One region of the Sporosarcina sp. P17b genome, then DNA from elsewhere that is predicted to be linked to it. Evidence: predicted binding sites of a transcription regulator. Region 1 holds the regulator's gene; the other holds the start of a gene.
The links. Region 1 encodes CtsR, which represses protease genes until heat stress. Its sites were predicted from a motif close to ATGGTCAATAAAGGTCAAACA; they were not measured.

Region 1 (7,415 bases):
GCTGTTCTTGTAGGTACTCTTGCTTGGATCATGATAGGTAATAGTTACGAAGAAGTTACTTATGATATGCGCGTGTACATTACGATTGCAGCTGCAATATTTAGTGGTTTAATTTCAAGCGTTCTGTTCCGTAAAGAAAAGGAAGAACAGATTGATAAGAAGAAGTAGGCTGTCAGCATGATGCTGCAGTCTTTTTTTTTATTTATTTTTAGAGTTAACTTAAAAATAAATAGTGTTGACACAATGTGAGTTAACCTCTATTATTTTTATGGTAACTAATATAAAAAGAGGTGACATGATGGCAACTGCAACAGAGAGTCGACCGGTCAGTAGATTCAATGCACTAACCATTGTATACAGTGGAATGTTCGCATCATTAATGATGATTGGAGCAAATATTACATCCTTCGTGCCGTTTTTAGTAGTTGGTGGAGTGCCTATTACATTGCAAACGTTTTTCGCGATCTTATCGGGACTATTACTCGGCAGCCGTCTAGGTGCATTATCTATGACGGTGTATATGTTAATAGGGCTAGCGGGTGCACCGGTCTTCGCAAGATTTTCAGGCGGATTCGGTCAGATATTAAGTCCGACGTTCGGTTTTATTGTTACTTTCATTCTAATTGCTTATGTAGCGGGAAAGATTGTCGAGCGAAATCAGACCCTGCCTGCTTTTATTACCGCTGCGCTAGTCGCTACCGCAATCAACTACATACTAGGTACAAGTTGGATGTATTTTGCGTATAAGATGTGGGCTGCTGCACCCGAGGTGTTTTCTTATAAGATCGCATGGCTATGGATGATGCCTCCACTGCCAAAAGATCTAATTCTAGCTGTGTTGTCAGGCATGTTTGCGTTCAGAATATCAAAACACTTGAAAGTGAGGCGTACATTATAATGAATTACCAACAACTCGCTACTAGAGTACTAGAAGGACATGTATTAACCGACGAGGAATCACTTGCACTATTAAACAGCCCAGATGAAGATTTACTATTATTACTGCATGCAACGTACTCGATTCGATCACATTATTTCGGAAATAAAGTAAAGTTGAATATGATCATCAATACGAAATCAGGTTTATGTCCGGAGAACTGTGGTTATTGCGCTCAGTCCATCGTTTCAAAAGCGCCTGTCGAAAAGTATGCAATGATGAAATCAGAAGAGATACTTGAAGGTGCGGAGCGTGCGGCAGCCAATAAAGCAGGCACTTATTGCATCGTTGCAAGTGGACGGGGACCACGTGACAGTGAACTGGACATAGTCATTGACTCTGTTAAACAAATTAAAGAAAAGCATAAAGGAATGACGGTATGTGCTTGCCTAGGAATTTTGAAGCCAGGACAAGCGACTCGTTTGAAAGAGGCAGGAGTAGATCGCTACAACCACAACTTGAACACATCCGCAGAGCATCACGAAAGTATAACAACGTCGCACACATACGAAGATCGTGTAAACACTGTAGGATTGGCCAAAGAAGCAGGCATTTCTCCGTGTTCAGGCGTCATCGTCGGCATGCGTGAAACAAAGCAAGACATTATCTCTATGGCACGTAGCCTGCGCGAACTGGACGCAGACTCCATACCTGTAAACTTCCTGCACGCAGTTGATGGAACACCATTAGAAGGAACGTCAGAACTGGACCCACGCTACTGTCTAAAAGTCCTGTGTCTGTTCCGCTACATTAACCCTAGCAAAGAAATCCGTATCTCGGGTGGACGTGAAGTCAATCTAAGAAGTCTACAACCACTAGGTCTTTACGCAGCAAACTCTATCTTCATCGGTGATTACCTCACAACAGCCGGTCAAGAAAATGACCAAGATCTAAAGATGCTTGAAGACATGGGCTTCGAAGTCGACCTAGAACCAATGCGTAAAGAACCCATCACTATATAAAGAGAAAAGAACTAAAATTTTGTACAGTATATGACTGAAGACGATCCGCTATGAGGATCTGTTCTTCAGTCTTTTATTTTTCAATCGATATTTTTTTAGAAGATTGTAATAACCAATCATAGTTGAAAGCGTCTGTTTGGAGTGTAATCAACAGTCCCTACCAACTCACTATGTTTTTGTCTGGTAACTAATTGAATAATAAATAGCCTAATGTGACAACCTAGCAACAGGTTTCCTTTCAGCCTAAACAGGTATACATACAAACAAATGAATTGCATCATGTCCGATTTTTGCGATACAATCAAGTCAAAGATAGTCAAAGTCAACTAGAACGTTGAGCGAAACGAGGTGACGAGATGCGTAATATTTCTGACATTATAGAAGGATATTTGAAGTCGATTATCGAAGAGGAAGATAGTGCTTCTATTGAAATCAAACGAAATGAGATTGCTGAGAAGTTTCAATGCGTTCCTTCACAGATTAACTACGTGATTAAAACGCGATTTACAGTCGAGCGTGGCTACGCTGTAGAGTCTAAACGCGGAGGTGGGGGCTACATCCGGATTTATCGCGTGCGTACCAACTCCCGAAAAGACTTACTTGAACAAGCGCTAGAAGTTTTAGAAAGTGAAGCGTCCTCCACTATGGCGGAAGATGTGATTATTCGTTTAATTGAAGAACAAGTCATTACAGAGCGTGAAGCTAAACTGATGCTCGCGGCAGTGGGACGTACAACACTGCGTTATATGTTGCCTGAGCGTGATGCACTGCGATCGCGTATCCTTCGCGCCATGTTAGTTACATTAATATATGAAGAGATAGAATGAGGTGAGTCCCGATGCTTTGTGAAAACTGTAAAGAACGACCCGCTACTGTCGTGTTTAAACAAGAAACACCAAATGGTATAACAGAGCGCCATTTATGTGATAAATGTGCATTTTATTCGCAGACATTTTCTTTCAGTCCTGATCAAGAACCTTTGTCGATTCAACAATTCTTGGCACACTGGTTAGGAGGTTCTGAAATATTTCCAGAACAGAAAACCGGTGAAACGCTTCCGGATGGTCCGAAATGTCCGAACTGTGGTTTAACCTTCCATCGTTTTCTCGACAGTGGAAAGTTTGGCTGTGCTACATGTTACGATGCATTTCGTGGACAGTTGCCAAGGGTGTTTGCAAAATTACACAACGGTCACGCTCAACACCGAGGGAAAATACCGGTTTCGCTTAATGAACGTTTTGCCTTAAAGAAAAAGCTTGAAGATATCCGTACGAAAATGCGAGAGGCCGTAGAAGATGAACGGTTTGAAGAAGCCGCATCTTTGCGGGATGAGGCGAATCAGCTGAAACAGCAACTGGAAGATGGAGGTGACGATCAACATGTCATTTGAAAAATTCATCAAACAGGAACTGACGGGTTGGATGGTAGCAGAAGGGGAACACGCCGACATCGTCCTATCCACAAGAATTAGACTGGCCCGCAACCTCCAAAAACACTTATTTCCAATAAGCGCGTCGCAAGAAGATGCAAATGATGTCAGTGAGGCATTGAATCATGCAGTCGAGACGATGGAGGATCACCACTTTACTGGTACTACTATGAAAGATTTAACACCACTTGAGAGACAAATTTTAGTCGAGAAGCACTTAGTCAGTCCGCAGTTAATTGATCCTAAAAAGCACGGATCTGTTCTACTGTCGGAAGATGAAACAATCAGTATTATGGTGAATGAAGAAGATCATATTCGCATTCAATGCATTTATCCAGGTTTTCAAATTGATCAGGCGTATGAACATGCTGATCAAGTAGACAGCGAGTTAGAAAAGAATTTAGACTATGCATTTGATGAGACGTTTGGCTATTTGACTAGTTGTCCATCCAACACAGGTACAGGAATGCGCGCATCGGTCATGATGCATTTACCTGCACTGACGATTACTAAACAAATTGAACGCATTATTCCAGCGATATCAAGGCTTGGAATGGTCGTACGAGGAAGTTATGGAGAAGGCAGCGAAGCGCTCGGAAATATTTATCAGATTTCCAATCAAATCACACTAGGCAAATCAGAAGAAGAAATCCTGAAAGACTTGGAAAGTATTGCGAAACGTCTGATAGCGCATGAAAAGAAATCACGCGAACTATTATTGGCCAAATCGGAAGTTCACTTGGAGAATAGATTATTCAGAGCGCTTGGGACGCTGACACATTCACGGATTTTACCATCGGCAGAAGCGGCAAAATGTTTGTCTGACGTCCGATTGGGTATTGATTTAGGTATATTCGAAAATATCGACATGTCTATTTTGAATGAATTGATGATTTTCATGCAGCCGGGTTTCCTTCAGCAATATGCGGGTGCAGAATTAACATCAGATGAGCGTGATATCCTTCGTGCACAATTGTTCCGTAATCGGCTGGGTGTAGGGAAATCTTCTGTACCAGAGCAAGATACTGATCCATCGTGAGCAAAGTTTTTGCAAGTAGGATAAAGAAGATTTATAATTAATCAAAGATAGTCAAAGTCAATATGCGGATTTGGTTGTATCGCGAACTGACTTGAATATATATAAGTGATAGGAAACAAAGCAACGATGCGTTATTTTGCATAACATAGAGTATAGTCCACTGAATGAAGGAAAGAGGGGAATGAATATGATGTTTAATCGATTTACACAACGTGCACAAAAGGTTTTACAACTGGCCCAAGAAGAGGCAATACGTTTAAAACATGAATCTATTGGTACTGAGCATATTTTACTTGGTTTGATTCGAGAAGGTGGCGGCATCGCAGCGAAAGCTCTTGAAGCAATTAATGTGAATGCAGATACTATTGAACGTGAAGTAGAAGTTTTGGTAGGTGTGGGCTCTAAAGACGTGGGTCCGATTGTTCATTATACTCCTCGTGCAAAACGAGTTATCGAGTTATCTGTAGATGAGTCACGCAAACTGGGGCATTCTTATATCGGTACTGAGCATATTTTATTGGCTTTGATTCGAGAAGGAGAAGGCGTCGCTGCACGCGTTCTAAATAATGCGGGTGTTAGTTTAAATAAAGCACGTCAACAAGTACTTCAGTTACTTGGTAATGATGAGAGTTCAGTTAATAATCCAGCGAATTCTGCATCAGCAGCAACACCGACATTGGATAGCTTAGCACGTGATTTAACTGAAATTGCACGTGAAGGTACATTGGATCCGGTAATTGGTCGTAGCAAAGAAATCACACGCGTTATTGAAGTCTTAGCGCGTCGCACGAAAAACAACCCCGTGTTAATTGGGGAACCAGGCGTTGGTAAAACAGCAATTGCAGAAGGCTTGGCACAGCAAGTAGTGAGTAACGAAGTGCCAGAGATCTTACGTGATAAGCGCGTTATGACGCTTGATATGGGGACAGTCGTTGCGGGTACGAAATACCGTGGTGAATTTGAAGATAGAATGAAGAAGGTAATGGAAGAAATCCGTCAAGCGGGCAATATTATCTTATTCATCGATGAATTACACACGTTGATCGGTGCAGGTGGAGCAGAAGGTGCTATTGATGCATCCAACATCTTGAAACCATCTCTTGCACGCGGTGAACTACAATGTATCGGTGCTACAACACTTGATGAATATCGTAAATATATTGAAAAGGATGCAGCACTTGAGCGTCGTTTCCAGCCGATCCAAGTTGATGAGCCTTCAGTAGATGAAACGATACAAATTATCAAAGGCTTGCGCGATCGTTATGAGGCGCATCACCGTGTAAAGATTACAGATGAAGCAGTCGAAGCGGCAGCGAAAATGTCCGACCGCTATATTTCAGACCGTTTCTTGCCAGACAAAGCGATCGACTTGATTGACGAAGCTGGATCAAAAGTGCGCTTACGCTCGTATACTACTCCTCCTAACTTGAAGGAGCTTGAAGTAAAACTTGAAGCAATTCGTTCCGAGAAGAATGCAGCTGTTCAAAGCCAAGAATTTGAAAAAGCCGCTTCTTATCGTGATAAAGAGCAGAAGATGAAGGAAGAATTAGAAACAACGAAAGCCGCTTGGAAGGAAAAACAAGGACAGACTGAATCCGAAGTGACAGTAAATGATATTGCGTCTGTTGTAGCGATGTGGACAGGAATCCCTGTTGACAAGATTGCAGAGACAGAGTCAGCTAAATTACTGAACATGGAAGAGATTTTGCATCAGCGTGTCATTGGCCAAAAAGAAGCTGTGTTATCTATTTCGAAAGCTATCCGTCGAGCACGTGCAGGATTGAAAGATCCGAAGCGTCCGATTGGTTCATTCATTTTCCTAGGACCAACTGGTGTAGGTAAAACTGAACTGGGCCGTGCGTTGGCAGAAGTGATGTTCGGCGATGAAGATGCAATGATTCGCATCGATATGTCCGAATACATGGAGAAACATTCAACTTCTCGTTTAGTCGGATCACCTCCAGGATATGTAGGATATGATGAAGGCGGTCAATTAACTGAGAAGGTTCGCCGTAAGCCGTACTCAGTTGTATTGCTAGATGAAATTGAAAAAGCGCATCCAGATGTCTTTAATATACTATTACAAGTATTGGAGGACGGACGCTTAACAGATTCTAAAGGACGTACAGTTGATTTCCGCAACACGGTAATCATCATGACTTCGAACGTTGGAGCAACTGAATTGAAGAAAAACCGCTATGTCGGCTTTAATATTCAAGATGGTGAATCCGACTACGATGACATGAAAGAAAAAATGCTTGCAGAATTGAAGAAAACATTCCGACCAGAGTTCTTGAACCGTGTGGATGACATGATTGTCTTCCATTCATTGGAGAAAGAGCACTTACGTGAAATCGTCAGCTTGATGAGTGATGAACTTTCTAAGCGTTTGACTGAACAAGACATCGAATTGGTGTTGACTGAGTCCGCTAAAGATAAAATCACGGAAGAAGGATATGATCCGGAGTACGGAGCTCGTCCATTACGTCGTGCATTGCAAAAACATGTAGAAGATCGTTTATCTGAAGAGTTACTTGAAGGTAAAGTTCTGATGGGTGAAAAAGTGATCGTTGACGTAGAAGATGACAAGTTCATCGTACGCACGGAGAAACAAACAGTAGTAGCAGCAGAAAAATAATAATATGATGTTCCGGATAGCTCGCTCGCTTAGTTTTTAAAAAGCGCAGCGGGCTGTCCTTTTCGTATTTTTCAATAAGGAGAGAGTGTATGGCTAAGCGTAAATCGAAGTTCATGTGCCGTTCTTGTGGATATGAGTCAGCCAAATGGATGGGGCGCTGTCCTGGTTGTGGAGAATGGAATACGATGGATGAAGAAGTAGAGATCGTACAAAAAGGACCGCGTGCTGCATTTCAGCATGGTGAAAGAGTGAAGCAGAAAGCTTTACCGATTAGTCAGGTGGAAATGGCTGAAGAGCCGCGTGTCAAAACGGAATTAGAGGAATTAAACCGCGTACTTGGAGGCGGGATTGTTCCAGGCTCGCTCATATTAATCGGTGGTGATCCGGGTATTGGGAAATCTACTTTATTA
Region 2 (7,415 bases), on a different contig from region 1:
AATTGACGTATCCAGTGAAGAAATCATTATCGGGATCTTACGCGAATTGCAAGCAGCCGGTAAAGTGATTTTCGTTGTTCACCATGATTTATCAAAAGTAAAAAGTTATTTTGACGAGTTGATTCTTATCAATAAAGAGTTAATTGATGCAGGCCCTACTAGTAAAGTCTTCCAGTCGGGCAATATGACGAAAGCATACAATCGTGAATTTATGATCGACGGCTTGGAGGTTACTATGTAATGGAGTTTATTCAAGATTTAATGACCTATAGCTTCTTGCAAAAAGCGTTGATCACTTCCGTTATGGTCGGCGTCATCTGCGGCGTCATCGGTAGTTTTATCGTTCTTCGCGGGATGGCACTAATGGGAGATGCGATTTCCCACGCGGTTCTACCGGGAATTGCCATTTCCTATATGCTCGGTATCAACTATTTCTACGGTGCTGTGTTGACGGGCGTTCTGACCGCATTCGGTATTGGAGCCATTTCTCAAAATAGTCGAATTAAAAATGACTCGTCGATCGGAATTGTCTTCTCCGCATTTTTCGCACTCGGGATTATCTTAATTACTCGGGCAAAAAGTGCGACCGATCTAACGCAAATTTTATTCGGTAACGTCTTGTCTGTCCGCACATCGGATATGTGGCTGACATTGATTATCGGATCTGTCGTTATTCTAGTCGTTGTGTTGTTCTTCAAAGAACTACTCGTTTCCAGTTTTGATGAAACGATGGCTGCAGCATACGGTTTAAAAACGCAGCTTATCCATTATACAATTATGTTTTTACTGACATTGGTTACAGTCGCTTCCTTACAGACAGTTGGCGTGATTTTGGTCGTTTCATTGTTGATTACGCCCGCTTCCACAGCGTATCTGTTAACGAATCGCCTATCGATCATGGTCGTACTCGCAGCATTCTTCGGTGCAGTATCTTCTATTATTGGTCTGTACTTCAGTTTCTTATACAATATGCCGTCAGGACCAGTTATCGCGTTGGCAGCGACAGGAATATTCATCTTGGCATTCCTATTCTCCCCTAAGCAAGGGATTATCGTCAGCAAGATCCGTTCAAGAGCGAAACGCAAAGCGATTACAAATGCTACAAATTAAAGATTCAACCGCTGCGGCGGAAATATAAATTTATTATCCATAAAGGAGTAGAAACGATTACATGAAGAACTTAGCAAAGTGGCTGACATTGTCATTGCTCGCTGTATTTATGTTAGCAGCGTGCGGCAATGACGATAAAGGCAAGCAAGGCGCAGAAGACGGCGACAAAGCAGCGGAAACGGGTGACAAGTTGAAAGTCGTTACATCGTTTACTATCATTGCAGATATGGCACGTGAAATTGGCGGAGACTATGTGGAGGTTTATAACCTAGTACCCACTGGAACGGATCCCCACGAATATGAACCATTGCCAAATGATATTAAAGCCGCAACAGATGCGGACGTTTTATTCTACAACGGCTTAAACCTTGAAGGCGGAGAAAAAGGTTGGTTCTTCAAGATGATGGATTCCGTTGGACAGAAAGACGAAAACATCTACAGCTTGACTGAAAATGTTGAGCCTAAGTATCTTGGTGGCGATGATGGGCGTGAAGAAGAAATCAACCCACACGCGTTCATTGATCCTGCTGTTGGAGTGAAAATGGCAGAAGCTATACGTGATGCTTTGATTGAAAAACACCCAACACATAGCGAACAAATCCAAGAGCAAGGCGACAAGTATGTTCTACGCCTACAAGAGCTTGACGACGAATTCGCAGAGCGCATTTCTACAGTTCCTGAAGAAAATCGCGTGCTTATAACAAGTGAACGTGCATTCCAATACTTGAACGACCACTACGGTTTGAAAGAAGCTTTCATTTGGGAAATTGATACAGAAGAGAACGGTTCTCCTAAACAAATCAAAGAACTTGTTCAGTATATTAAAGATCACAAAGTTCCTGTGTTATTCGTAGAATCCAACGTGGATACTCGTCCAATGGAAACTGTTTCCGAAGAGACCGGCGTACCTATTGCTGAAAAGCCGATCTACTCTGACGAAATTGGTAACCCTGGTGACGAAGTCGATACGTATGTAAAATATTTAACGTATAATATGGATCTAATTCATGACGAGTTGAGCAAAGAACGATAAACTCACGGTCAACCGACCTAATACAAAAAGGAAGTCACACTCCCCTGTGGCTTCCTTTTTTGTTTATAAAAAGTATTGTATATATAAGTCCGTGCTTATATGATAGTTGTACTAAAGAATAAAGGAGAATTATATGAATCCCGAACAAATGGAAAGGTATTTAAAAACTATCGGGGACCAATCCCGTTTACAGTTATTGAAAGCATTAGAAAACAGACCTTTATGTATTTGTGATGTACAGCCTTTACTCGATATTTCGCAGCCCGCTGTCAGTCAGCATATGCGCAGACTAAAAACTGACGAAATCGTATGCGATGAACGGCGCGGACGTTGGGTATACTGGTCACTCAATACGAGCCATCCCCACTATTCTTTACTGCTCAAATTATTGAAGTTATTACCGGTTCCTTCTATTGATCGACAGGAGGAGAGTCGATGCAAATAATAGTAGCGAGTTCGATTTTTCTACTCACGCTCATTTTCGTCATTTGGCAACCACGAAACTTATCAATCGGCTGGTCCGCAATTGCCGGTGCACTTCTTGCGCTACTGGCTGGCGTCGTCAGTTTCACTGACGTAATCGACGTAACAGCGATTGTTTGGAATGCTACATTAACATTTGTCGCTCTAATTATTATTTCGTTAATTTTGGATGAAATCGGATTTTTCGAATGGTCCGCTTTACATATGGCGCGTTTTGCCAAAGGAAGTGGCGTCAGGATGTTCTTGCTAGTCATCCTACTCGGCGCCGGTGTATCGGCTTTATTTGCGAATGATGGCGCAGCTTTGATCCTAACGCCAATTGTTCTTGCGATGGTGCGTGCGCTTGATTTCAAAGAGAAGATGATTCTCCCCTTTGTCATGGCATCGGGATTCATTGCGGACACCACGTCGCTGCCTCTCGTTGTCAGCAATCTCGTAAACATCGTCTCTGCCGACTTCTTCGGTATCGGTTTTGCCGAATACGCAAGCCGGATGATCATTCCGAACTTCTTCAGTCTCGGCGCAAGCATTCTCGTGCTGTTTATCTATTTCCGGAAATCCATTCCAAAACGTTTTGATGAAAAGTTGCTGCGCACACCCGCTAGCGCCATTCGAGATCACAAAATGTTTCGGATTTCATTTGTCGTACTCGGCACCCTACTCGTTGGCTACTTCATTAGCGAATCAATTGGATTACCCGTCTCCTTCATTGCCGGTTCGATTGCGATTGTATTCTTATTGATCGCGAGAACGAGCGATGCAGTAGAAACCAAAACCGTAATCAAAGGCGCACCTTGGGCAGTCGTGTTCTTCTCAATCGGAATGTACGTAGTCGTCTACGGTCTGCGCAACGTAGGACTGACGTCTGTATTGACAGGATTGATCGAGTGGACGGCTGGACATGGTTTGTATGCCGCAACGATCGGCATGGGCTTCATTGCCGCAATTCTGTCGTCGGTTATGAATAATATGCCGACCGTTATGATTGACGCATTAGCCATTCAAGACGCTGCAGTTCCACCAGATGTGCGCGAGGCATTGATCTACGCAAACGTTATTGGATCAGACCTCGGTCCCAAAATGACACCTATCGGCTCACTTGCGACGCTGCTGTGGCTGCACGTACTGTCCCTAAAGGGCGTACGTATTTCATGGGGCTATTACTTCAAAGTAGGAGTAGTTCTGACCGTGCCTACGCTGTTGATCACGTTGACTGGGTTATGGTGGTGGCTGACGGTTTCTTGAAGGTAGTGAGAGGGGAATTATAATCTGGTGCGACTTTGATACAAGATAGGTTGAAATCATGAAACTGGCAAAGGTTAGGGGCGGGAATTGGCGCTACGGAGGGGACGCTTTCCTAGAGGGCTCGCGGTGAGCCAACCAGTCGCAAGCTCCCTTGGTTGTCTCTCCTGTCGAGCTGATCCTCTGGGAGTCGCCCCTCCTACGCGCCAATTCCTTGCAATGTAAGTGGGTGATACCTTTTGTTGTTCATTAAAGTTAGTGTTGTAATAGGTTTTGAACTTCAGTACTTGTACCTAAAGAAGTTAAGACAAAACAATAATTCACATACTATCTACAGTGAGTGATCTAAATAATTGCACTATCAATGTAAGGTTGGAAGCGGAAGTTGGGGCGACTCCGGGAGCATCAGCGTGCGCCTTGAGACCCTGGACTGAGCTGAAAGCGAGGGAAGCGGATCAAGCCACGCCCTTCGAAAAGCGTCCCCAACTGGAGCTTCCATCCCCATGCCAACACTACCTAACTCTCATTTCCATTCACGTTAACCTTTCAACTTAACCCCAACATAAAAACAAGTTTAAAAGAAGTTCTATTAGGGGAAAATGAATAGCATGATGTCGTTTCGGGTAGTCTGATTGACAACACAAAAAAGCGTTTGAACATAATCGCTACATGCGAACTGTTCAAACGCTTTACTATGATGCCCTCGGCGGGAGTCGAACCCACATTTTGAGCTTCGGAGGCTCACGTGCTATCCATTGCACCACGAGGACGAAACATGTATGATCAAGCTTTAGCTATGATAACTCCACTACAGAAAGAACTTTTCTTCTGTAAGAGACATCTTCCATTGTATCTTAGAATATAATGAAAAGCAATGTGTATTTTTAAGGCAAATGATTTGACCTTTGTTGACCTTAATAGGTAAAATACAGTTATAGTTGAAATACAAACTGATTTCAACCGAACGAATATTATGAAGTAATTAAAGGAGGAAGTCTAATTGAATCTAATTCCTACAGTTATTGAACAAACAAACCGTGGTGAGAGAGCGTACGACATTTACTCTCGTCTATTGAAAGACCGTATTATCATGTTGGGTAGCGGCATTGACGACAACGTAGCCAACTCTATCGTTGCACAATTGCTCTTCCTAGAAGCTGAAGATCCAGAAAAAGACATCTCGATCTACATTAACAGCCCAGGTGGAAGCATTACAGCAGGTATGGCGATCTACGATACTATGCAATACATCAAACCAGACATCCGCACAATCTGTGTAGGCATGGCAGCATCAATGGGTGCATTCTTGCTAACAGCCGGTACAGAAGGCAAACGCTACGCATTGCCAAACGCAGAAGTCATGATTCACCAACCACTAGGTGGCGCACAAGGTCAGGCAACTGAAATCGAAATTGCCGCAAAACGCATCTTGCACCTACGCGAAAAACTAAACCAAATCCTAGCAGATCGCACTGGCCAGCCAATCGACGTCATCGCAAAAGACACAGACCGCGATAACTTCATGACTGCCGAACGCGCAAAAGAATACGGCCTAATCGACCACGTTCTAGAACGCAACGAAATCGAAAAGAAATAACAACTACAGGTTGTCGCAGAAAGCCAAAAGGCCTTCCGCGACAACCTTTTTATTTTGTGTTTTTATATGAGTTTGAGTTTGAGTTTGAGTTTGAGTTTGAGTTTGAGTTTGAGTTTGAGTTCGGGTTTGGGTTTATTTTGGTTTTGATTTTGGTTTAATCTTCACAACACAAATGTATCAGCGTTCTAACTCCAAAAAGAGACACCAGTTGGTCGTAGTGGAAGGCGGCGACTCCCGCGGGAATAGCATGAGCCTTGAGACCCCGCAGGTAGCGAAGCGGACGAGGAGGCTCAAGCCATGCCCGCAGGAAAGCGTCCGCCTGGAACGGAGACCAACGGCTTCTCCACGTACCCCCTTATTAAGTCAGAACAAAAAAAGATGACGAAACCTCAAAAGGTCATCGCCACCCATATCCAACTCACTGCTCCACTTCGACTAAATCAGCCAAATTCTGAAGGGCCAAATCCTCATCAATCCCGTCCGTAATCAACGTGATCTCCGTCCCCTTCGCAATCGCCAAACTCATAATCCCCATAATGCTCTTCGCATTCACCTGACGACTATCCTTCTTCAAATAAATATCAGCCGTATACTTATTGGCCTCCTGTACAAACAACGCTGCCTGTCGCGCTTGCAAACCAGGCTTAATTCCTACTATTACTGTTTTTTCTACCATATTGTGTGCTCCTTTTCTTCCTCTTCTCATGAAGGATCTACTAGTAATTTCAACGTAACCGATCTGCAATTTCTTCAATTTTACGCAGTCTATGATTGACTCCCGACTTACTGACCGTTGCACCCGTCACCAGCTCGCCTAGCTCTTTCAATGTCACATCTTGATGCGCAACACGTAATTGAGCAATCTCTTGCAAACGTTCTGGTAATTGATCCAAACCAATCGTGCGCTCAATCAACTTAATATTTTCAACTTGTCTTTGTGCCGCTCCGATTGTTTTATTCAGATTGGCCGTTTCACAATTCACCAATCGATTCACACTGTTTCGCATATCGCGCATGATCCGTACATCCTCAAACTTCATAAGGGATACATGTGCGCCGATGATGCCTAGGAAATCGGATATCTTTTCAGCTTCTTTCAGATAGGCGATAAATCCTTTTTTACGCTCGATAGACTTTGCATTCAATTGAAAACGATTCATCAACTCGACAAGCGATTGACTATGTTCCTGATAGCTCGAGAAGACTTCCAAGTGATAAGAAGACGTCTCCGGGTTATTAACGGAACCTCCTGCCAGGAAAGCTCCCCGTAAGTACGCGCGTGCACAGCAGTCTTTTTCAATTAGCTGTGGATCGATCGTATTGATCATTTGAAAATCATCCGTCATAATCGATAATTCTACCAATAAATGCTTGGCCCCGTCACGGATTCTGCAAATATATACATTATTTTTCTTAAGACGCATTTTTTTTCGTACAAGCAATTCCACTTTATACGGATATAGCGCCTTCACGTTCGAATACAGACGACGCGCAATAGAGGCATTTTCTGTTTGAACGTCGAGACTCAGTTGTTTATTTGAAAAAGACATGACACCATTCATACGGATGAATGCTGCAATTTCAGCTTTCGTACAGCAATCATCCGCTTCAATCTGCGTCAATTCTTTTTTCGTTTTGGATGCAAAAGACATGATATCCCCCCTCTTCGGCGATTTTCATATCTATCCGCCTTCTACGTTCTCTCTATATAGCGCATCAACATGTCTGCTACTTCCGTCGTTTTATGCATAATCGTTCCATCTACAATTGTCGCGATTTCCTGCACAAATACTTCGGGTACTAGCGCTTGCAGTTTTTCTAAATCGTTCTCCACAAGCCAAGGCTCTTCTTTTTCATCGCGGTTGTGCGTGCGTCTGAACGCTTCTGCATTATTCACCAGTACCGCATCGAGGAAAGGTGCTCCAGCATGGTCATAGAGTGCCTGCACGT

Region 2: a site for CtsR is predicted at 4,764-4,784, ahead of clpP (ATP-dependent Clp endopeptidase proteolytic subunit ClpP). Genes of this name have one in related genera too.

What each region holds. Positions count from the first base shown of each region.
Region 1 is NZ_PDYP01000003.1:98,733-106,147, reverse strand. Features, by position in the region: gene CSV76_RS04560 (hypothetical protein) at 1-168, shown strand, start outside; gene CSV76_RS04555 (biotin transporter BioY) at 296-898, shown strand; gene bioB (biotin synthase BioB) at 898-1,899, shown strand; gene CSV76_RS04545 (CtsR family transcriptional regulator) at 2,256-2,726, shown strand; gene CSV76_RS04540 (UvrB/UvrC motif-containing protein) at 2,738-3,289, shown strand; gene mcsB (protein-arginine kinase McsB) at 3,279-4,367, shown strand; gene CSV76_RS04530 (ATP-dependent Clp protease ATP-binding subunit) at 4,555-7,005, shown strand; gene radA (DNA repair protein RadA) at 7,095-7,415, shown strand, end outside.
Region 2 is NZ_PDYP01000008.1:58,375-65,789, reverse strand. Features, by position in the region: gene CSV76_RS10850 (metal ABC transporter ATP-binding protein) at 1-241, shown strand, start outside; gene CSV76_RS10845 (metal ABC transporter permease) at 241-1,110, shown strand; gene CSV76_RS10840 (metal ABC transporter solute-binding protein, Zn/Mn family) at 1,172-2,143, shown strand; gene CSV76_RS10835 (ArsR/SmtB family transcription factor) at 2,277-2,588, shown strand; gene CSV76_RS10830 (arsenic transporter) at 2,579-3,871, shown strand; tRNA gene CSV76_RS10825 (tRNA-Arg) at 4,567-4,638, opposite strand; gene clpP (ATP-dependent Clp endopeptidase proteolytic subunit ClpP) at 4,869-5,465, shown strand; gene CSV76_RS10815 (HPr family phosphocarrier protein) at 5,884-6,141, opposite strand; gene whiA (DNA-binding protein WhiA) at 6,191-7,117, opposite strand; gene CSV76_RS10805 (gluconeogenesis factor YvcK family protein) at 7,159-7,415, opposite strand, start outside.